Regions from separate parts of the Pelosinus sp. UFO1 genome, predicted to be linked through region 1. Evidence: riboswitches for the same ligand, from Rfam matches in the RefSeq annotation. Region 1 holds a riboswitch; each other region holds the start of a gene.

The links. Region 1 has a riboswitch for cyclic di-AMP ahead of UFO1_RS08455 (3D domain-containing protein). Riboswitches for the same ligand answer to the same signal wherever they lie in the genome.
Region 2: linked by a shared signal. The riboswitch ahead of UFO1_RS13280 (NlpC/P60 family protein) and the one ahead of UFO1_RS08455 (3D domain-containing protein) in region 1 are both predicted to bind cyclic di-AMP.
Region 3: linked by a shared signal. The riboswitch ahead of UFO1_RS18775 (C40 family peptidase) and the one ahead of UFO1_RS08455 (3D domain-containing protein) in region 1 are both predicted to bind cyclic di-AMP.

Annotation. Positions count from the first base shown of each region.
Region 1 is NZ_CP008852.1:1,849,726-1,857,832, reverse strand. Features, by position in the region: gene UFO1_RS08465 (hypothetical protein) at 1-166, opposite strand, end outside; gene UFO1_RS08460 (DMT family transporter) at 343-792, opposite strand; gene UFO1_RS08455 (3D domain-containing protein) at 932-1,522, opposite strand; cyclic di-AMP (ydaO/yuaA leader) riboswitch at 1,574-1,717, opposite strand; gene UFO1_RS08450 (L,D-transpeptidase family protein) at 1,756-2,403, opposite strand; gene UFO1_RS08445 (DHHA1 domain-containing protein) at 2,572-3,783, shown strand; gene UFO1_RS26110 (3D domain-containing protein) at 3,879-4,604, opposite strand; gene UFO1_RS08435 (Zn-dependent hydrolase) at 4,772-6,001, opposite strand; gene UFO1_RS24385 (DUF2970 domain-containing protein) at 6,157-6,291, opposite strand; gene UFO1_RS08430 (ferritin family protein) at 6,461-6,958, opposite strand; gene tpx (thiol peroxidase) at 7,172-7,684, shown strand; gene UFO1_RS08420 (glutamine synthetase) at 7,791-8,107, opposite strand, start outside.
Region 2 is NZ_CP008852.1:2,788,265-2,796,371, forward strand. Features, by position in the region: gene UFO1_RS13260 (metal ABC transporter permease) at 1-85, opposite strand, end outside; gene UFO1_RS13265 (metal ABC transporter ATP-binding protein) at 95-820, opposite strand; gene UFO1_RS13270 (Fur family transcriptional regulator) at 833-1,255, opposite strand; gene UFO1_RS13275 (ABC transporter ATP-binding protein) at 1,358-3,073, opposite strand; gene UFO1_RS13280 (NlpC/P60 family protein) at 3,323-3,991, opposite strand; cyclic di-AMP (ydaO/yuaA leader) riboswitch at 3,996-4,141, opposite strand; gene UFO1_RS13285 (glycosyltransferase family 2 protein) at 4,272-5,210, opposite strand; gene aroH (chorismate mutase) at 5,357-5,719, opposite strand; gene UFO1_RS13295 (hypothetical protein) at 5,804-6,106, opposite strand; gene UFO1_RS24520 (DUF1540 domain-containing protein) at 6,208-6,363, opposite strand; gene UFO1_RS13300 (hydrogenase expression/formation C-terminal domain-containing protein) at 6,490-6,861, opposite strand; gene UFO1_RS13305 (HyaD/HybD family hydrogenase maturation endopeptidase) at 6,854-7,339, opposite strand; gene cybH (Ni/Fe-hydrogenase, b-type cytochrome subunit) at 7,336-8,037, opposite strand; gene UFO1_RS13315 (nickel-dependent hydrogenase large subunit) at 8,062-8,107, opposite strand, start outside.
Region 3 is NZ_CP008852.1:3,968,740-3,976,846, forward strand. Features, by position in the region: gene UFO1_RS18750 (cell wall metabolism sensor histidine kinase WalK) at 593-1,768, opposite strand; gene UFO1_RS18755 (response regulator transcription factor) at 1,761-2,456, opposite strand; gene UFO1_RS18760 (LemA family protein) at 2,542-3,096, opposite strand; gene UFO1_RS18765 (hypothetical protein) at 3,248-3,448, opposite strand; gene UFO1_RS18770 (TVP38/TMEM64 family protein) at 3,738-4,415, opposite strand; partial or broken gene UFO1_RS25850 (IS3 family transposase) at 4,552-4,779, shown strand; gene UFO1_RS18775 (C40 family peptidase) at 4,787-5,476, opposite strand; cyclic di-AMP (ydaO/yuaA leader) riboswitch at 5,480-5,608, opposite strand; gene UFO1_RS25320 (hypothetical protein) at 6,159-6,326, opposite strand; gene UFO1_RS18780 (AarF/ABC1/UbiB kinase family protein) at 6,509-8,107, opposite strand, start outside.

The DNA of each region.
Region 1 (8,107 bases):
TAAATGGCTCGCCTATTTTAATGGCTTCTAATATCCGTTCTTCAATTTCTAGATAGATATCATCAAGCCCTTCATGACTTGTTTTTTCTTCGCCAAAGGTTAATGAATAACTTTTTCCCGGCCGATTCAATAAACCTTCTCTATTATCATTGTCAAAAACTTTCACTTAGCATTCCTCCGATTACCATTTTAAAAATAACTACTGATATTTCGACTATTGTTTCTGTAATTCCTCTTTGTATCATTAGAAATTTGAAAGTACCCTGACAGACAAAAAAGCCTTATGTTTCTAACATGAGGCTAAAGAGATCATTAAGTTCTTAATAAAAAATGCAGTATCACTTAACTTAATAGTAACTTCCCACCAATTGCCAATAAGATAAGACCTACTATTTGATTCCAACCATAGGCCATCTGCACCAAGCCAAATGCGCCAAAATGGTCGATGACAATGGCAGTTAATACTTGTCCAATAATAATTGCCGTTGTAGCATTGGCAACCCCTACCTGTGGTATACTAGCCGCCACCAAATAGATAATACCCACGCCAACCACTCCACCTAGGTAAGCATACCAAGGTGCTTCACTTAAAAGAGATAAATTGCCTTTTCCCATCTGGAAAGCAAAAAGTAGTATCAGTAGCAAGATCGTCCCTGTAATATGTACAATAAATGTTGTTTCTAAGAGACCAACCACTTTACTTAGTCCAGTGTTGAGTGATCCTTGTACTGCCATAAGAATACCCGAGATAAAGGCCAATGATAATGCAAGTAAGTTCCCTGATATATCCAAATCTTACACTCCTCAATGAGAAACCGTATTTTCTCTATTCTTTATAAAGGTAGTATCCTATTTGATATATCTTTCTATACAAGCTATCTGTTATAATAATAAAATTTTTACGCAAAAAAAAGTAGCAGGCAACCACCTGCTAATCCACGATGTATACTGTTACCCGTTGTCTACCAAACTGCATGGCTTCCCCATGACTATCAAATGCTAAATCGATCTTATCTCCTCTTATGGCGCCGCCAATATCATCTGCTATTGCGTAGCCATAACCGGGTATAAATAACCGGGTTCCAAGGGGAATGACCCCTGGATCAACTGCTACAAGTCCTTTACGAACTAAATTACCGCCATATGTATGATTAGAGTTTCCATCATCATAAGCACTATAGCCAGATGCACTCATAGTAAGTGATCTACCAAATCTGCTTGGGTTACCTTCAGCGCTACCAGGACGCCCTAAATACAGTAAGGTTTCCTTACCAACAACTCCGTCTGCTACTAATCCATTGCTAATTTGAAAATCTCTTATTGCCTTTAGTGTTGCGTTACCAAAAACACCATCAATCTCACCGACGTAGAAACCTTTTTCTAAAAGTGATTTTTGTACCATTTGTACATCTTCACCGCGCATACCTAGCTTAATAAGCTTGTCCCCTGGTGCGGCAAAAGCGACAACGTTACTTAGCAGCATACAAAAAATCAATGCTGCTAATACATGGAATTTTTTCAATTTGTCCACCTCTCTTTTAAACGACCCTGAGATAGTTAATTAGTAACTATTAGCTCAGAATTCGTCAGCCTCCGGGGTTAGCTGTCGGGATAGGGAAAAGAGAGAATTGAGAACGCGCCCCTCCGCATTTGCGGATTATCCCCTGTATATGTATTGGTTCCCCCGTACCTGTTATGGATTCGGCATTGTAGAGATTATACTATATTTTTAGCAATTAGTCAAAAAACAAGGTTTTAAATGCCCAATATTTCTGCCATTTGCTTCGTTACTATACCCGTAACTTCTAGATTATGTTCTGCTTGATAGGTTTCAATGGCCTGTTTCGTAATGCTCCCAAAGATTCCATCTGCCCGTCCGTTAAAGTAACCGAACTCTTTTAATTTCATTTGTAATAAAGCAACATCCGAGCCGGACATCTGAAATTTCAACGTGCGCTCTACCTTTATCTTACGACCTTCAATGCGCACAGGAGTATTAATCGGCACCCATTCAAATAATTCTTCCACATCCTTATTCCGCATGCGAATACAACCGTGGCTCGCAAATTGTCCGATGGACCAAGGTTTGTTTGTACCATGAATACCATAAATTCCCCAGGGCACATTAATCCCTATCCAACGAGTACCAAATCCAGTTCCCCAATTATAGTCTTTCCATACGACATTCCATTCTCCAATGGGTGTCGGAGTTCCACTCTTACCAACCGCAATTCGGTATGTTTTATGTAGGTTTCCATCACTATATACTTCCAAGACTCGCTGCGAGACTTTAACAACAATGCTGACTGCTCCTATCGGCGCAGTAACAGGCTGATTTTCAATAGCTGCTAGTTCCTGTTCATCCATATACTCAAAACCAAGCATCCCAAAGATAAGACTCATAAGAAGCAAAATAGCTACACTATAAAAAATTTGTGTTTTTTTTACCTTTAAAATTGTCACACCAATTCCCCCTACACAACCTCTCCCAAAAATATATGTGCAAGAAAGAAAAAATAGTATAATAGTATCTATAGCTTATCAAAACCATTTATTATAGGAGGTATCTTCTTGACAACTACAAAACTTTACCACGAAAATGCTTATATAAAAGAATTTAATGCCAATATCATACAGGTTAGCTCCTTACCTAATAATAGGTGGGCTGTCATCTTAGACCGAACTGCTTTTTATCCAGAATCAGGCGGACAACCCTTTGACCTTGGCTATCTTGACGATCTGGCTGTTATCGAAGTCCAGGAAGATGGCGAGAATGTCGTTCATATCCTTGAAGCAGAACCAATTACTCGCAGTGTACAGGGACGGATTAACTGGGAGAGGCGTTTTGATCATATGCAGCAACATAGCGGTCAACATATTCTCTCTGGTGCATTTTACTCTATACTAAAAGCAAATACTGTCGGCTTTCATTTAGGCAAAGAATCCAGCCAAATTGATTTGGATATTGAAGTTCTAACGCCTGAAAATCTAGAATCCGTAGAAGTAGCAGCCAATCAAGTTGTTATCCAAGCACAAGCCGTACATACTCACTGGTTGAATCAAGCTAACCTGCAAAGCTTCCCCTTACGCAAACCTCCTGCAAAGGACTTTTCTGAAATACGACTAGTGGAAATCGCTAATTTTGACTACTCTGCTTGCTGTGGTACTCATGTCGCCAATACAGGAGAAATTAGCTGCATTAAAATCCTCAGCTGGGAGCGTAAGAAAAATGGCGTGCGGGTTGATTTTGTCTGTGGCTGGCGCGGTCTCACCGACTATCAGCAAAAGAATACAATTCTGCATCAACTTGCAAGTTGCCTATCATTGCCTATTCCGAAGATTCTTAATGGCGTCGAAAAACAATTGCAGAAGTTAGAGACTACTACCAAAGAATTAGCCTTATTAAAGCAAGAATTACACCGCAATCTCTCAATTACTCTTTATCAACAGGGAGAAGTAATTAATCATCATAAATTAATTGTACATACTCTCACAGACGCTAGCCCTAACGAGGTGAATTATATCGCCAAGGAACTGAGTAGTAACCCCTATACCATCGCCCTTATCGCGGGGATAAATCAAGAACAAACTAAAGTTCACCTTGTTTTTTCAGCTTCATCGGATGTTGCTCTTCACATGGGTCAAGAAGTAAAAAAGATACTCCCTCTATTGGATGGAAAAGGTGGCGGAAATGAGCAATCTGCTCAAGGAGGCGGCAGTCAGATTGGCGAGCTCCCTGCCGCACTTACGTTAGCAAGAGAAAACATACGGAAACAATTGTAGGAACCTGTAACCGCTATATTTCATAGGTTATCAAATAACAAAAAAACTGGCTCTAGCATGTAACTTATAGTTACTCACTAGAGCCAGTTTTTTGATTAATTTAATACGTATACTTTTACGTTCTTAATTCCATAATCAAGAGCATCTTGACGATTGTTAAAGACTAGATCAATACGATTGCCTTTAATTGCGCTGCCTTGATCATCTGCGACAGCTTCCCCATAACCTTCTACCCATAATTTGGTTCCCATTGGAATGACGTTAGGATCTACTGCGGCCACTCCTGGGCGCACAGCGCCACCTACATAGGTTTTATAACCCCATTTACCATTATCTAATGGCCCAGGCGCATAGGCCGTAGAAGTCATATTTAATACTCTCTTATAATTTTGAGGTGCTGCTGTCAGAGAATTATTCTCTTGGACAGCTTTCGGTGCTAAGGACTGATTATTAAATAATGCAGCAAACGCCGCTAATTCTTTTCCATAAGGAATTGCTTGATCTGTAATCTTTTGCTCAACCTGTTGGCGTAAAGCATTGCTTACTACTTGATTTACATTACCTTGCACTAAGGCATTGGCAGCGCTCACTTGACTTGATTGGTTTATAGCCGCTTTCGCCAAGTTTTCTATTAGTCCCTGTTTATTTCCCTGCTCCCATTCTTTCTTTAATAGCAACAGCTGTTGTATGCGATCAACACTAGCATTTTGCGCAACCAACTGTGCCAACTGCTCATCTAAGGCTGCAGCATGAACTGGCATGGCAGGAGAAAAGAAGTGAACTGCCACAACTGCACATATACTGGCAATTAATTTTTTCATTCAAAATCCCCTTTCAAAATACGTCATGGATAAGTCCTGTCCCTGTCATTTTACCATATTGTTTACATAATTAGTAACGGTAATAACTGCCTAAAAAAAATAGAGCGGCCCTAAGACCGCTCTACTGCTGATTTTTTCAATATTTCATTATGACCAAAACCATGAGTCTACTTTGCCAATTGATATAACGTTTCCGTCAGAATATCAATTCCTACCATTATATCGTCATCCTTCGTGTACTCATCTGGATTGTGACTGACTCCATCTTTGGAAGGAACAAAGATCATACCCGTTGGTGCCAAGCGAGATAGATTCATAGCATCATGACCTGCTCGGCTATGTAAAAATTGGTAAGACACATTTTTTTCATTACAAACCTTCTTAATAAGACTCATAATTTCTTTATTCATTTTTACAGGTTTTTCTGCTGAAAGCATTACGATGGAAACCCCAGTTTCTTGCTCTTCCGCAATTGCACTAATCGCATCCTTAATATCCTGTAAACATTCAATAATACTTTCATGATCTATGCCGCGAATGTCTACATGCATTTCCACCACACCAGGAATAACATTTATAGAACCTGGGTGGACTTTGAGCATGCCTACCGTAGCTACTGTACCGTAGCTTGATTGTTCGAGTCCGATCTCTTGTATAGCCAGCACAATCATAGAAGCACTTACTAGGGCATCTTGTCGCTCTTCCATAGGAGTAGAGCCTGAATGAGCAGCTACACCCTCTACTATAATCTTAAGACGTGTAGGAGCAGCGATGGCTTCCACTATCCCTATCGTTCTTCCCTCCTTTTCTAGCACTCTTCCTTGCTCAATATGAAGTTCAATAAAAGCCTTTATGTCTTCACTACTACGTGCTGCAGCGCTGAGATGCTCTAGATCATATTGATTCTCTAACATTACTTCTGGAAAACTCCTGCCATCTTGGTCTTTAGCCTTACTCCAAGCAATGCTATTGGCTAATCCCACCATAGTTTTACTTCCTATTGTAGCAAAACCAAAGCGACTTGATTCTTCAGAAGCAAAAACGATCAGCTCAACTGGGTGTGTTAAGCCCCCTCTATCTTTTAAACGACGCATCGCTGCTAATCCGCCAATTACTCCAAGTACACCGTCATACTTGCCCCCCTCTGGTACTGTATCCAAATGGGAACCCGTAGCTACTGCTGGTAATGTATTATCTTTGCCCTCTAGACGACCAATAATATTGCCAATTTGATCGACTGTGACGACTAGGCCTTCCTGCTTCATTAAGCTTATTATGTATTCTTGCGATTCTACAGCGGTTTGGCTAAAAGCTAAGCGAGTTATGCCGCGAGGTCCCTTTCCAAAACAGGCAATTTTCTCTATTTCATTTATTACCCATTCTTTATCTTTAATCATCAGCCCCGCCCCCTTATAACGTTTCTTTCTATATAAACAGTATAACCCTATCTCGACAATATTTCCATCTCTTACCTACATATAATTTTTAGGTAGCATTCTTTTCTTTTTACTCTTCTTATACACAAAAGAAAAGTGCCTTAAGGCACTTTGTATCACTTATACAAAAGAGAGACGATGACCGCTATTAAGCAAATAGCTCCTAACACACCACCAATCGTAAGTGCAGTTTGATTTAACTTTTTCATGTCCTGTCTGTGATGAGCACGTTTTCCCATTCCTTTAGTCACTACGTAACCCCCTCCTACCTTTCTATATGATAGGCTATATTCCAGTATATATATAATTCCCTATTTTCAGAATATTTCCTGCTGAAAAGTAGAATCTTTAAGACTTATTGGTAAAAGAATAATCGCGGAAACTATGCCGCGATTATTCTGGTGAGGATAATATATTTACTTAAGCTAAGGTATCGAGAATTTTACGTAATTTAACTACATGAGTTTGTTCTTCTGCTTTAAGAGTTGTAAAAATTTTCTTAGCTTCTTCGAATTTTGATTTAGTTGCTAATTCATCATAAAACAATATAGAATCTTTTTCAGCTTGAATGGCCATTTGTAAAATTTCGCGAACTGTTGTCACTTCGGCAATTTTAACTTTCGCATTGGCTGCTGTTGGGAATATATGACCTTCTGCCAGCACAGTAAGATAACGAGAAGTCTCGGGATCAAACAAGTATTCCTCTGATGCCGCCTCTTTATTTTTATTTACTGTATCAAAAATTTTACTAAATGTTTCAAAATGAATAATTTCTTCGTTTTTCAATAAACAGAATAGATCTTTATGGGCATCTTCTTTTGCTATATCGAAAGCTTGTTGATAAAAATCACGCCCCTGCTCTTCTATATCCATCGCAATTCGTAAGCCTTCAAGATCACTAAATAATTTTACATCCATTTATATGCCCCCTCAAGTAAAAATACTATTATATCTTTTCTAATACTTCAACAATCTCTACTAAACTCCTGCAAAGCTACTACAAATACTGACTTCTTCTCTCATTCTTTAAGATAAAATTTTAAACTATTTAATAATAATTATTATTTACATTCTTTCTGACACATGTTACCATATATATATGATCACATTTAAACAAGGAGGCGTTCCCTAATGAGTAAACGTAGTGATGTTGTAAAATTCGGTGGCAATCCAGTGACACTAATTGGTACGGAAGTAAAGATCGGTGATAAGGCTCCTGAGTTCACTGCATTATCTCCAGATCTATCTCCTCTTTCACTTAGTGATACAAAAAGTAAGGTTCGCGTAATTAGCGTTGTACCTTCCATAGATACATCTGTTTGCGATATTCAAACTCGCTGGTTTAATGAAGAGGCTGCTAAAATTGATGGCTTAACGGTTTTATCAATCAGCGTTGACTTACCTTTTGCCTTGAAAAAATATTGTGCTGCAAAAGATATCGCCACCATAAAAACTATCTCTGATCACAAGGATCTTGATTTTGGTCTTAAATATGGATTTGTTATTGAAGAATTACGTCTTTTATCCCGCGGTACAGTGGTCATTGATAAAAATGACATTGTACGTCACGTAGAGTATGTTGCTAATATTGGTGATCAGCCTGATTACGATAAAGTAATGGCCGTTGTAAAGCAGTACATATAAATTTTAAAAATAGCGGCCACATATAGTGTGCTGCTATTTTCATGTAAAAAACCAGCACAAAGAAGCCCCTTATCCGTAGATAAGGGGCTTTTGTTATTAACAATTATTAAATAATGTTAGATTTGTATTGAGCGTATACAGCTTTCAACTCTTCTACTTTGCCATACATTTCAACTTGAAGAGTAGAAGCAGTGTCATAATCGCCTGATGCAATGGCATTAGCAATACGAGTAAAAATACCCTTGTGAGCTACAGTATCTTTAGCCAACTCTACACGTAAGGCGTTCACTTTATCCCAAAGGTATAAGTCGTAATCAACTGCAGTTTCTGCATCGTGCAAAGGTTTTGTAGCTTTAACAATAGCAAGGTTTTCAGGAATAATTCTCTTAACCAATTCTGTTGACCAACGGATTAAAGCACCTG
Region 2 (8,107 bases), 940 kb from region 1:
TTCCGATAAGTGGGCAAACAATCCCCGTTATGAGACCTGCCAATAATGCCCTTTGAATAAAATCATACTGAAAAAATTCCATCATTTCACCTCATCACCCTGTATAGTACCACAAATGCCGAGCCTGGGCATGAGTAGCTTCAAACTCTTCACTACTACCATAGAAACATAGTTTTCGATTGATACATGCTACTTTATTAGCCCATGATACCGCTTTTTCAATATCATGAGAAACCATAACTACTGTAATACCTAGATTTTTATTTAAAGTACCTAAGAGCTCGTAGATTTTTGCACTTGCTTCGTAATCAATTCCGCTAGTGGGTTCATCTAATAATAGCAACTCTGGATTCGCTGCCAAAGCCATTGCCACCATAACCCTCTGTTGCTGCCCGCCTGAAAGCTCACCAATACGCCGATCGCGTAAATTCTCTGCCCCCACCAACTCTAACATATGGCTAGTAATGTGCTTGGCAGCCTGATGATTATTCCGAGTAGCTGCTGAACCTAACGTTAATCCCAGTGCTACTACTTCTTTCACAGTTGCTGGAAATCCCATTATATTCTTTCCATAATTTTGCGGTACATAACCAATTAAGCCATGTCCTTTTGCTGTAAGTAAATCTTTTCCACCAATACTTACCTCTCCACGGCTAGGTTTTAAAAGTCCGGCTGTAACTCTAAGCATCGTACTTTTACCAGCTCCGTTTGGACCAACTACAGCAACAAAATCCCCTTTTGAAACCGTTAGAGATATATTTTCTAACGCAACCGTATTATTATAAGAAAAATTAATATCCACTAGTTTTACTTCACACATTTTCTATTCTCCTCACAGACTTTTACAATCCGTACATAGACCTAATAACTCAACATTATGACGAATTAATTCATATCCATTCATCCTGAGCATTTCAATAAATTCTTGATTAATTGGACAATAGTCAATACAAACAGCCTGCCCGCATTTTACACAAACAACATGATGATGGTGATTGGCATGAGCCAATTCATATCGTGTACTCTCTTTTCCCGTTCCGGAAATTGGTATAAGAATCCCCATCTCTGTTAACATACTAATATTTCGATAAATTGTGTCTAGCCCAATGTCGTTATATTCTTGACGCACTAAATTCCAAATTTCAGCTGCCGTTAACAATCCTGCCGTATGTACAATTTTTTCTATAATAACGCGCCGCTGAGGCGTGATTCGATATCCTTTGTCTTTTAATTGTTTCATTACTTCATATATCATTTTATATTTTTCCTTTAATTAAGTAATAACATTCTTATTAGCAACATAAAAATAAGTAAAGAGTGCAAAGCCCTTGGCGAGTATCACTACCCGCCCTACTTTTTATGCCTGCATCTCTTCATTAAATACGGCCTTAGCATACACTCCGCCTCGTTCTACAAGTTCTGCGTGTGTTCCTGCTTCTGTAATTCTGCCATTCATTAAACAAATCACTTTATCTGAATCTAATAAACTAGACAATCGATGGGTAATTAGAAAAGTTGTACGATTTTTGCTAACTTTACGTATGGACTCCATAACCAATTTCTCAGCCTCTGTATCAAGGGCTGCTGTTGGTTCATCTAATAATAAAATTGGTGGTTCAACAATAATGGCACGAGCAATTGCAATACGCTGCCGCTGTCCCCCGGATACATTATTACCCAATTCACCAACAATATAATCATAACCACCAGGCAAATTCATAATAAAATCATGGGCATTCGCTAGTTTTGCTGCTTGTTTTACTTCATCGAAGGTAGCATTTGGTCGTCCATACCGAATGTTCTCTAAAATACTTATATTAAATAAAATCGGTTGTTGTTGAATAAATCCGATCTGTTTACGTAAACAACTCATCTTTATCTCTTTTATATTAAGATCATCCAATAAAATAACCCCGGAAATAGGATCATAAAAACGTAGGAGTAAATTCGCAAAAGATGATTTTCCGGCACCACTTGGTCCTACAATGGCCACCATATCACCTGGACGTATTATAAAATTAATTCCCCTTAAGGTCCCTAGCTCTGGGAGATATTCAAAATTTACATCTCTAAATTCAACCTTTCCCATAACCTTATCTATTTCTTGTTTTCCGTCAAACACTACCTTCGTTTCTCTTTCCAAACTACTAACCCTTTGCCAAGCAACAATGCCTAACTTCATACTAGAAACAGCTTCGCTAATCTTTCTGATAGGCGTTGGAATATTAATAATATATATCAAAAAAGCAAACATGCCGCCTATGGTTAACTTATCATTAATTACTTCTCGACCACCATACCATATAATTCCCGTCAGGCCGATGGACGCTAGGAATTCTACTAAAGCAATTAAAATAGCCTTTAATCGCTGTACTTTAATAAAATCACCAGCCGCATGGCGCATGCGCAAGCAAAATTTTTGTGATTCATACTCTTCTCGCACATAGCTTTGTACCACTTTTACCGATAATAAGGCCTGATGCAATATGCTAGTCACTTCGCCCAAAGTTTCTTCCACCAATTTGCCTAATCCACTAATTTTTTCATTAAAAAAGCTAGTAGCAAGAATAATAAAGGGCAAAGTAGCAAAGGTCACTAATGCCAGTTGCCAATCAAAGTAAATCATAATCATTAGGATAGCAATTAAATTAAGTGACTCGACTAACAAATCAGGTACCGCCACTGAAACAGCTTGCTGAATCAACCCTAAGTCATTTGTAAATAAAGAAATAATTTCACCTGTTGAGGTATTAATAAAATATGCATAATCTAGTTGTTGTAACCGTTCAAACATCCTCTGTCGCAGTTTTGCCAACATCAGATTACCCGCTTTTGCTATCTTTTGTCCATAAATATATGAAAATATACCCCGTAATAAATATAAACCGATGACACCTGCTATAATCAGATGTAAAAAATCCTCATCCCCAGCAATTAATGCATCATCAATTAAAAACTTTATAACTAAGGGAGCCAACAAACCCGCAATACTGGCAATGATAAAACATATCAATGCCAATAATACCATCTCCCAATGCGGTACTATAAATTTTTGCCAATATAATTTAAACATACAAGCCTCCGTACTTAGTAGAGGCAACTCATTAGTGCCCAAATTACAAAATACTCATTTGCTATTAAAATAAGAAAATACCTTTAGTATAGTATAACTTATTTAACGATAAATATATATAACATAAACATATAAAAACTAGGCCTCCCACCAAAGCATTGCACTGGCAGAGCCTAGTTTGGTTATATTGTGTTCCTGTAATACTAAAAATAAAAGCAAGGAGGCGTACTAGCCTCCCCTTACACTGCATTATAGCACCCGACGCGCTCCAAGGTAACGTGCTCCCCAATAACCACTATCCAATCGATCAATTACTACTCCACGACTTGAAGTAGCGCTAATAAACTGCCCATTGCCCACATAAATACCAGAGTGGGAAGCACCAGCTTCATAGGTAGTAAAAAACACAGTGTCTCCTGGTTGTAGGCGACTGTAGGATACAGGTTGCCCAACTTCATACTGTTCATCAGCAGCTCTTGGCAAATAAACACCAGCTTGCGCAAATACATAGCGAGTAAAACCCGAACAATCAAAACCATTCGGTGTAGTCCCACCAAAAACATAAGGTACACCTTGATAACGCAATGCTGTCTGTATTACCCGCCTAGTTGCAGCACTGGAACTATCACGACTAACTGACATCTCTCTGCCCATGATCGCACGGTATGTTTGCATACCAATCACTCCATCAGCGTCTAGACCTCTGTCTCTTTGAAAGTTTTTTACTGCCTTAACTGTTACTTCACCAAAATCCCCATCAGAGCTACCAGCATTATACCCAAGTGCATTTAATTGTGCTTGAATACTAGCTATGTCATCACCCTGATCGCCTTGATGGTAAGCAGCTGCCGCGCAGGTTATGGTTCCTGCACTAACTAAAAATAGCAATAACACCACGACTCGAAAAATTTTAGTCAATATACATACCCCTCTCACTAGCCTCCGAGGTTAGCTGACGGGTTAGGGTTGAGATCCCCCTACCTCTAGGCAAATAAAAATCAGCCAAAAGGTTTCACCCCAAAACTTTGGTTCCCCCGGTCCTGTGCATTGATTAGGCTTTTATAAAACTGCACATTTTTTATTATTCGCTTTTTAAGTGAATATTCCTGCCATACATCTCATTATTTTACAATTAATATTTTCTTTTACAAGTTTTGTATGAATTATCCACTTTTAGCAAAATAAATCATAATTGCATTTATTCTTTTTGCTGTTGCTTTAATTCTACACGCAACAAATACAAGGGACGTTGCTTTACTTCTTCAAATATGCGCCCTACATATTCTCCAATAATACCTAGCCCTAACAATTGTAATCCACCTAAAAATAAGATACTTGCAGAAATCGTCGCCCACCCTGGTACTGCCTCTAGAGTAAACAACTTAATATATACAACATGCATTGTCACAGCAAAGCTAATCAACGCAAATAACAATCCCATAAAAAAGGCAAAGCGTAAAGGTAATTTAGAATAAGCAGTAATTCCATCAAGAGCAAAATGCATCATTTTCCGTAAAGAAAACTTAGATGTACCAGCAAAACGTTTCGGAGCAACGAACTCTACCAATGCTTGCCGATAACCGATTGCCCCGATCATACCTCGAATAAAGCGTGCCCTTTCTTTGTAACGACGAAAACTTTGTACAACAGCTTTATCCAATAAACGAAAATCCGAACCACCTTCTTGAATATGCACTTTAGACATAGCATTAATTAGCTTATAAAATAGACCAGAAGTAACAGACTTAAACCAGGAAACTCCTTCGGTACTAATTCTTATCGTTTGAACTACCTCAAATCCCTCTTCCCATTTTGCCAAAAGAACTGGCAACATTTCAGGTGGATGTTGCATATCTCCATCCATTGTAATAACACCATCGCCATCAGCATGATCAAGACCACAAGTCAAAGCTAATTGATGTCCATAATTTCGCGCCATAATCAATCCTCTAACCCTGCTGTCTTGCTGCGATATTTTCTCTAATAGCAGGGGTGTCGCATCACTTGAACCATCATCGACAAAAAGTAATTCAAACTTATAAGGTAATGGCTCCATATGTTTACAAACTTCCTGGTAAAAAAATTCAATATTCTCTTCTTCATTATATACAGGTACAACAATCGAGATGAATTTCATTATTTTCTCCTCTATTCCTAACTTGTCCTAACTTTATTATGATCATTCATAAAAGTAAGCCTTTGCCTCCCATAGCAAAGGCTTACTTTTAATGATTATTATAAGCCTATAGATTAAACTTATAATAATATAATTAAAAGACAAGTCTATTTTTCTTTATTAATATCTTGCCGCAATACTACTGCGCCTCTTAAATATAAATGCCTAATCGCTTTTTGTGGCAAATCAGTATTTAACAATATAAGTACACGAATACAGTGCGCTACCCCATTTGGGCTGTCAATTTCCTGCGTACCGAATAATGGTACCTCTGTCCATCCTAAATTCCTTGCTGCAATAGCCGGAAACGCCGAATTAACATCTGGAGTCGAGCTGAAAATTACAGCCCCAATATCTTCTATGTCGATTTTATTTGCCTCAACCAGAGCTGATAGAAGCTCTATTACGTTGCTAATAATCTCAGTTGACTCATTTTTCTCCACCGTAGTGGCACCTCGGATACCACGCACCAACCTTATCATCCTCTCTTACTACTATTCTAGTAAATAATTCGTTATTCACCACGTGATATCCTCTATCCTTTTAGAAAATCATCAGGATTTATTACAATAACAAGCTCCGCAATGATGGCATATCCACCATCCGCACCGAGGACAAATTGAATTAGATTCATTTAGTACGATATATTTTCCTTCATTATAATCCTTCCAACAAAAAACACTGCCTAAATCTTTATACAGTAACACATCATAAGCATCGACCCACGCTTTTTGATTATCTAATGTAAATAGTACTTCATTATGCCCTGTACTGTTATTCTTACGATATTCCTCTATTTTGATTTTTTCCTGTTTATCATCCCGTACCACAACAACATATAAATTCTTAATATCCATACTCCCACCCCCATAAATATATATGGCTGCCTAGAAGTATGTATACCAAAAGGAATATAAAATCAGCATAGCTGAATTTTATATTCCCTCTAAAACTTTCTTTACTTTTGATAAAAAGTTTTACAGTTTGTTTGTTCACTTTGATTAGCGGCTTTACCACCACCATCTACATTGACCTCAATTGCAGAAGCATCACAGTGTTCACCATTTCTCCAATATTTACAATTCGATACAGTACATTTTACGCCTGATAGCATGTGCATTCACCTCCCTTTTTTCAAATTTAGTATGTAGACTTTTCTTTCTCTTTATCCATTAAAACTAGGAATATAAAACAAAAATACTGAATGAGAAGGTTACCAACCACCTTCTCATTCAGTATTTTACGCTAATTTTTGTGTTAATTTTTGCAACCCCATATTTATATCTTCAATTTGTGCAGAAGCTACTTGAGGATAATTGCCGATTTCGATCGTCTCAAGTATAGGGTTTTTTGTCTGATCATAAAATACACCGTACCATATTCCTGCTATACCACTTTCCATCCACTCCGCTGGTTCAGCAGTATCAGACAAGTGGATGGTAATACTCCCGAGACCGAGAAAATCTCGAATTTCTTGACGCTCATCATCAGTAAGAGACATCTTATTAATAAAGACACTCCATGTTTCACCAGTCAAGGTAAAGCGTTTTAATGCCCCGTTTATCTCAAACAAGACTGCTTTACTCTTTTGCGATAATACTGCTTCATTCATGAATTTTCCCAACCTCTACCTGCCAATCTTTCAATACTTGTAATATCTCTTTTACTACATTATCCATTGTTTCTGCTACTATAGGTGTTAATTCCAAACCAATATCAATCGCGAATGGTTGTACTCCCATTATCATGATTTCCTTAGCAGGTTTTTCTAATACTTCCATTATCGCGAGTACATCTTGAATGCCAAGTTCATGCATCGATACTTTTTCTTTAAAGTATGCCTTAACTTCGTCATTTTGAAACCGATAAAAAGATCCGGGTGGTAATTGCCCTGACACAGCATCAATTAAAATTAAATTATCTGTTCCAACTAAAAAACGTAACAACTCCATGCCTAGCGTACCGCCATCTAATACCTGTACATTGGGAGGAAAGGAGTAGTGGCTAAGCAAATGTTCCACTACTCTTACACCAAATCCTTCATCCTGCATCAAAATGTTTCCTACCCCTAAAACCGTGATTTGCTTCATTCTTTTAGATCTCCTATATCATCCGGTTCTTTATCATAAAACTTAACTCCTGAAAACATTGCAGAAATCTCACCATATTTTTCACTCATGTCAGCCCTTGTCGCCATATATACATGGATAATGACAAATAAAACAATCATCCACGCTACGTAATGATGAATTAGATGCACAGTATATTCATCAATTAATAAATGGTTGATAGGTCCAAACAACTTAGCAAGTCCGCTATTGGGATTAACTTGTGCATACATAGCAAATCCTGTAAAGGCTTCTAAAAAAATCATACCATACACGCCACCATATCCTGACCTGGCCATTGAATTTCTTAGGTATGGTCTATGAGCAGAACGCATAAAGCCATAATGCAGGCCCATATCAAGCATTCCTGTCCAAAATAGTTTCGTCCAGGGTTTCGGGAGCATACGATCACCTTTATGTATGATAAATCCATAAATCCGTAAAATAAAGGATGCCATTAATATGTACGCCGCAGAAAAATGAATGAACCTAATTGTAGACATCGATGCCCAGTTACTAATAGCAAACGTTGGTTCTACACCTTGGCTACCAATATAAAAAGGATTACCAATATATAGACCCGTAACAAACAGAACTAAAATAGCCCCCGCCATTATCCAATGAAAAATTCTCGTCCATATTGTAAATACATAATAAACAGTTACTACACGAGTCTTCATTATACTCCTCCTTACCTACCATTCCTAGGCCTTCAAATAAGGATCACTATGTACAACTGCCAATTGACGA
Region 3 (8,107 bases), 2.1 Mb from region 1:
TTTCTTTATACTAAATTTTAAGCGCAATAATCCTGTTTACTACTATACAGATAAGTTATGAAGAAGTTGTGAAGAAGTCATGAAGATCTCATGAAGATATACATAATTTTATAATTTAGTCTTTGATCCTCTATGTCCCTGATTTGAATGCTCGAAACCACAACACTCAAGAGTCATGGGGACATTATTTTGATTTCATCATTCTTCCTTGATAGATACCTCTTCAATTCGATTTAAAAGATAATACCATAAATACCCAACGACTACCGATTGGATTATAAGTAATCCCAACATTGCCCTTCACCTCGTTCTTCTTTGCTCTCAATATCTATATAATATCTAACTGGTGTGAAGATCTCATGAAGAAAGTTTGAAGAACTGATGTTATTTATAGTTACTTAATCATTCTTTTATATTTTGAGTAGACTTGAACGACATACCTAACTAACATCAATACCCATGACTTCAGAACCTTCCCTATAATACAGGCAGGTTCTTTCCTATTCGGACATAAAAACAGAGACGCAACCGAATGCGTCTCATGATAGATTTTCTATATCGTTTTGAACTACCTGTCTCATTCTCACATGTATTACGAGAGATTCCCCTTATCCTGACTGCTTTCTTCCAGACCAACTGGTAACAGTATTTGAAAAACACTTCCTTCTCCCAACTTACTTTTGACTGCTACCCGGCCGCCATGAATTTCCACAAGTTGCTTAACAATAGCCAGTCCTAAGCCCGATCCACCGCTTTTTCTATCTCGCGACTTGTCCCCCCGATAGAAATGGTCGAAGATATGAGGTATATCCTCTTGTGCAATACCAGGCCCGTTATCAACGACTGAAACCTTAAGCCATGATCGACCTTCTATTTCTTCCTGCACAGTAACAACCTTTACAATACTCTTAGTTGGAGAATAACGAATGGCATTCACTAGAATGTTATAAAACACCTGGTTGAGCCGATCTGCATCGGCTTCAAGCTCCGGCAATTTTTCGTCTAACATGCAATCCACGCGGATGTCCTTCTCATCCGCTAGCGGTTTAAGCATGTACACAGCTCGACTAACAATTTGATTGACATGTGTACTGTTTTTTTCCAACGCTAACTGACGAACTTCGGCTAACGACAAATCACGAAGGTCTGTAATGAGGCGATTGAGCCGGATAGCTTCTTCATGTAAGGAAGAAAGTTGTTCCTGACTCGGTTCAATCACACCATCTACCATCCCCTCTAAGTGTCCTTGAATTATGGCAAGCGGTGTCCGAAGCTCATGAGCGACATTGGCTAAGAATTGTCGACGCAAGTTGGTATTGAGCGCCAATGTTTCGGCCATCCGGTTAAAGATAGCAGCTAAGTGACCCACTTCATCTTTCGTTTCCACCGACACTTGCTGATCAAAATTTCCTTTTTCAATTTGCTCTGCAGCGCGGCTCAAATTGCGGAGCGGTACGGTAATGCTGCGAGCTACGAAATAACTAGCAGCAAGACCGGCTGCCAAAACGGCCATCCCTACCCAAATAAGCGATTTGTGGACAGAAGCCAAAAAAGTTTCTTCTGGTGGTCCCATGACAAAAGCCACCGTCGAATTGCCGACATCCGTATGCTTCATCATGCCATTTTGCCCCATTTCCATCTTCTGCACTACTAAATACTCTTTGAAATGCTCATTCATCTGTCCATTGGTCAAGTAAACCAGTAATAATACCGTAAACGCCACCGCCAAAAACATCACGCCTGTAATGCGGTAAGTAATACTATTCATCGACTTCACCAGCAAATTTGTAGCCAATCCCATATACCGTTTGAATATGCTGAGGTTCCTTCGGATTAATCTCGATTTTGCGACGCAAGTTCTTAATATGTGCGTCAATTGTCCGTTCATACCCTTCAAAGCTATACCCTTGGATTTGTTCGACAATCTGCAGGCGGCTATAAACCTTACCAGCATTGGCTGCTAATAGTTCCATAATTTTAAACTCGGTAGGCGTCACTTCCACAGTATGGCCACCGTTGGTAACTTGGTGACGTTCTAAGTCAATGATTAGATTTCCCACTTGAATTGGCTCGCTCCGCACCACCTCTTTATTTGCACGGCGCAAAATGGCTTTGGCCCGAGCGACTACTTCTTTGGGACTAAAAGGCTTTGTCACGTAGTCATCTGCACCAATTTCCAGACCGATTAATCTGTCGCTTTCTTCATCTCGGGCAGTAAGCATAATGATGGGAATATCATTATCCTTACGGATTTTTCGGCAGACATCCAATCCATCAAGACCAGGCAACATCAAATCTAACACCATAATATCTGGCTTCTTTTCCCGCACTACCTGCAATGCATCTAGGCCATCATTAACCGAATACGTTATACAGCCTTCTTTTTCGAAATATGTTCTCAAAAGATTAACTAGTTTCACATCATCGTCGACAATTAATACTGAATATTGGGCCATAAGAAGCCCCCCTCTCATACAACATTCACATTCTACTATTCATCCTTTGACCATTTTCTTCCTCTTTCGGCAACTTGTCTTACTGTTAAAACTTAACTTGCGGCACTTGTTTAGCTCCTTCATCGGCTTTAAAATATTCCATGGGATCAAATCCGTAATATCTAGCAAATATACTGGCCGGCAGCGAACGAATGGTTGTGTTATAAAGCTGTACACTTTCGTTATAATCCTTACGGGCCACTGCAATGCGATTTTCAGTTCCCGATAATTCATCCATCAATGCTCGGAAATTTTTATCCGCTTTCAAATTCGGATAGTTTTCAGCAATTACCAAGAGCCGACTCAGAGCAGTATTTAATTCCCCATTCGCCTCAGCCTTAGCACTCGGTCCTTGGGCACCGCCCAGTTTCGCCCTGGCATCAGCCACCGCCTGAATCGCTTGCTGCTCATGGGCAGCATATCCCTTCACCGTACTAACGAGATTAGGAATTAAGTCAGCTCTCCGCTGAAGCTGGTTTTCAATCTGACTCCATTTGCCACCAACGTTTTCACTCATATTTATCAAACTGTTATAGCTTGAAATTCCACCTATGACTAGCATGGCGACTATGGCTATAATGATCCATACAGTCCTATTCATCATATTTTCCTCCTTACCTTCTTTATCTCTAGTATACAGTTTTATTGTGAAGAAGTTTTGAAGATCATATGAAGAACTTATGGGAATTCACAAGGTTTTCCCATTTTCTATAGCAATCAAATAGCCCTTCCGTATGGAAGGGCTATTACTATTACATGTGATGACCAGAATGCTCGTTACCACCGTCTTTCGGAGCATCCTGGGGCGGTGCTGGCTGCTCTTGATTTGTCTCTTCGGCGGCAAATACCGTAGCCGTGGTCGGCAGCAAAACCGTACCCGATATAAATACTGCTGTTAACGCAGCAAAAATGATTCCTGTTACTTTTTTATTCATTGTCATTATTCTCCCCATTCCTCTTTTTGTTATTCTCTATGTACTCCTATAGCGTTATGTCCACTTTTTAAACCCCAAAGCTTATAATTCTTACTGGTTTATATAGTTTTTATTATACTAAACATATGTGAAGAACTTATGAAGAAAGTTTGAAGAACTTATGAAATTTCTTCTAATAGTATTAAAGGAGTCAGTTTATTAAGTATCTATACCTTAATACCCCTAAAAAAGGATGGTCAATATATCATCCTTTTTTCTCCTAGATACCATTTTTCGCTTTTACTACAACCAATGCCTATTTATTTGCTTATGCATTTCCATGTTGCACTTTGCTTCGCCTATACCACCATAAAGCCAGATATACTCCAACAACTAAAGCTGCTACTACTATGAGCCGAGTCATGTTTTCTCCAGCAAATACAATATCATGGCCAAGTAAGACTTTTATCACTACCGGTGGTAATTTACCAAGCACTGTTGCCAGAAAAAAATCCCGAAATGACATGCGGCTAATGGCTGCAACGGCCGTAATAATACCCGATGGAGCTAATGGAAGCAGACGAGCTATTAATAAAGCCTTAAAACCATTGGCTGCGCTGTAATCATCCACCTGCTTAAGATACTTACTTTTAGTAATCCATCCTTCCACTATTTGACGAAAGAAGTACCGGGCGAAAACAAACATGACTAGTGCCCCAATCACTTCTCCTGACCAAGAAATGACAATACCCCAAAATAGCCCATAGATGATGCCTGCTGCCCCTGATAAAATCATAAAGGGAAAAACAATCGTAAAAGTCATAACCACAAATAGGGCCAGTGTTATCACTACCGACCATTCACCAAAAGAACGTAAGTACTCAGCCAAGGCAGAAATATCACCATGCTTGATGATGCCATATGCTTCTTGAAAAAACTCCGGCTGCCACAGATAGGTCAGCCCAACCAATGTAATAATAACTAGCCAGCCCCACAATTTATTCATAAATAATCTTCCTTTTCTATAATAATGATTCATTATTTATCTTGTTATATACTCTCGTAACTAATCTATATATCTTAATTCTTATCATACTATAACAATATGAAAAACTGATGAAAATCCCTTGAAGAACTAATAAAACTTCATCGGCTTATTGAAATCAGAGCAATTTTATCTGCAAACGTTTGAGTATATGGACCATTAAAAAGAAGAATAGTATACATATATTACTATAAACCATATCAAAATTAAAAGTAGACTAAAAGGACTGAGTCCTGTACAATACAGGATTCAGTCCTCAAATAGCTGCTTAATAATTTTTGTCTACTTTTTGGGGTCAGTTCAAAAATGCTGGCAGCCTTTTTAATGCAATTTTAGCGTAATATTCGTTTCGCCCCAATATATCTTGGTGCCCAGTAGGAATTGTCCATGCGAGCAATTGATACACCGTGGCTTGATGACGAATTAATAAACAGGCCATTACCAATGTAGATACCATTGTGTGATGGTCCTGGTGCATATGTAGTAAAGAACACCATATCTCCCGGCTGCAGATTGTCATAACTAACAGGAACACCTAATTCGTACTGCTCATCGGCAGTGCGTGGCAGGTTTATGCCATTTAGCCTGAAAACATACTGGGTGAAGCCCGAACAATCGAATCCTTGGGGAGTATCTCCGCCCCACAAATATGGAATTCCTTGAAGCCTTTTACTTGTTTGAATGATGTTGTCGATAAGGTACCGGCTTCTCTGGCCCCGGCTGACTTGGCTGTTGCCGCTCCGCAAGGCATCCCATGTCTGATAACCAACGATACCGTCAGCATCTAGTCCGCTATTTGCTTGAAAGTTTTCAACAGCTGCCTCAGTCAAATTCCCATAAACGCCATCGGCACTCGGGATGTTATAGCCGAGACTTTGTAACCGTTCCTGAAGAAAAGTTACCTCAGATCCCCTATCTCCAGGCCGAAGAATATCTGCTGCGTGAGCTCCTACCGGAGTTAACAAAGCAAATGAGATCGCTACTGCAATGGATGCGATGACTTTTGGTATAAACGTATTCACTCTTGTTCCGCCTTTCTTCGCCTCCGGAGTTAGCTGTCGGGTTAGGGTCAGGCAATGCAACCCTGCGAAAAAACGCTTCACCCCAAAAACTTGGGTCCTCCGTACCTATACAGGATTCGGCGTATGTACTGTAAAAAAGCTCCTAAATTCACCTCCTTAAATATAAACACCACCAGTCTTCTTACCCCAGCAATAGTTTATTAAAACTGACTTCTAAAAGGAAATTACTCTACAAGAGGCCAAACTACAAGTGGGTGTATTCCAAGTGGGATATAACCACTATACCAAAAAAGTATGAATTTTTTATGAAGATCCCGTAAAATTTGTATGGGCTGGTGAATTATTTCAGTTAAAAAGTACTATAGCCCGGTATCTTACTATTTGTTAGTAACACTTTAGTTATTGAAAATGCGCAGAAGGTGGTGGCATTGTCATTGAACCTAGCCAAGACCACTAACGTGACGATAAAAAATTGAGACTCGGTTTTCAGCCAGAGCCTCTTTGTTTTTAGCACTCAACATTCAAAGTATCTTTTATTTGGTCGCCAGTCACATCTAGATTCTTATAGTGAAGTACAACATCTACGTTCTTCGCTAAATTTTTACGATAGGTAACTTGGATAGCTAAGTCTTTGACGACAATCTCCTGCAACCTAATAAAAAAATCGCGGTCACACGTCGGACTATGAATGTAAGGAAAGCATGTTCTTTTTATTTAGTATTTCCTTCACCCGCTGATACTCTTCATTGGTAATTTCACCATAGTATATCCCTGCTTTTAATAGTTCTATTGTATCAACTTTATCGTCTGGGCTATACCGAAAAATCGCTTTATACATCCAGGCCATCATTATCTTCGTTCACTTCCTCAAATTTATTTTCCATTACATCATATAATACCGAATTCATATGAATTTCTATTGAAAAACATATGAATTTATTGTGATCTTTTAAATATGGCCCTTATATTGCCAAAAGAAGGTGAATAATTTATGAATATCTTTTCTAAAACTCATTGAAGATTCCTATGAAGCTATTTTTTCATCTGACGAAAAATGCGAAAGAATAAATATAGCGTGCCTCCGAGTGCTACCAATAACAGATAATAGCCAGTGTGATGGATTTGTGCTTGAATTGGTCCCGCTCCTGAGTGCATCATAATAGCCGATGTTAGAAACATACTGGCAATGATCAAGCTATAGGAAATACGATTAATAGACTTGTCCAGCTTTTCTCCGATAAATTCAATACCACTAATGGTCAAGGGAATTTTCTTTTCGCCGCGGATCATCCCCGAAAGAAAAGATGGTAACTCGCTGAACACAATCCGTAACTTTTTCTTCGTGGCAAGGGCATTTGCCAAAACCACCGTCTCACTAGGTCGCACCAGAAGATTCTTATGTAAGAATTCTTCAATAATCGGCCGGGCAATCTCCAAAAAGTTGACGTTTGGGTCAATTTTTCGCGCATTCCCTTCAGCCAGAGCAAATGCTTTACCTAGCAGCAGTAACCGTTCCGGCATGCGGATACCATGCTTTTGCGAAACTTGCATCATGCCAAAAATCATTTTTCCTATCTCCAGTTTGCCCTGGGTCATCCCCTGAGACACGAAAAGCAGTTCAGCCATATCCTCATAATAATTTTGCCAGTTGGTATGTCCCGAAGATTGTCCCATCTCAAGCGCCACATTCATCAACGCTTCCACATCGCTATTCTGTATCGCAGTGAAGTTTTCCACTAATCGTTCGGTCATACGCGGATCAGTACGCCCAACGATACCGAAATCCAGATATACAATTTCACCTGCAGGGGTCAGACGAATATTCCCGGAATGAGGGTCGCCGTGGAAGACACCATACAATAACACCTGGCGCAGAAAACTTTCTAAAAATTTGCTGGCTAGTTTCCGTCGAGCCGCCAAATCTAGTTTCCCTGCCGCTTCCTCGATACTTATGCCATCAATAAATTCCATCGTCAAAATATTCTCATTGCTGAGCCTCCACTCCACCTGTGGCGTACGAGCCAAACCCGCCCCGGCCAGTAACCGACTAAACAACTGGATATTACCGGCTTCCACAGCAAAATCAAATTCCTTACGGAGGGAATGGGAAAAAACCATGAAGCTATTTTCAATATCCAACAGTTTATACACTTCGGGCTGTTCGGCTAAAAATCCAACGATTTTTTGCAACACCATTAAGTCCAGTTCGATCTGATTGATAACCTCTGGCTTACGGACTTTGATCGCAACTTTACGACCATCTTGTAAGGTGGCTAAATGGGTCTGAGCAATGGATGCTACCCCTAATGGCTCCGGATCAATCGATACAAACCATTCTTTATAATCCGGCAAGTTCTCCGCGATTATTTCTTGTATGTGCGCAAACGGTACTGGCGTCACTTGCTCCTGCAGCCGCTGTAAGGCATCGGTTACAAATACTGGCACAAAATCAGGCCGACTACTTAGAAATTGGCCGAGCTTAATAAACGTCGGCCCCAATTCTTCCAACATCAACGGTAATTTTTGTGCCAATCGCCGGAACTCTTCACTTTTAATTGTCTTGTCTAAAGCACCTGCCCGCCCCCAGGAACCGAAGGCAAAAAAACGTCGCAATCCCAAATCTCTTACCAA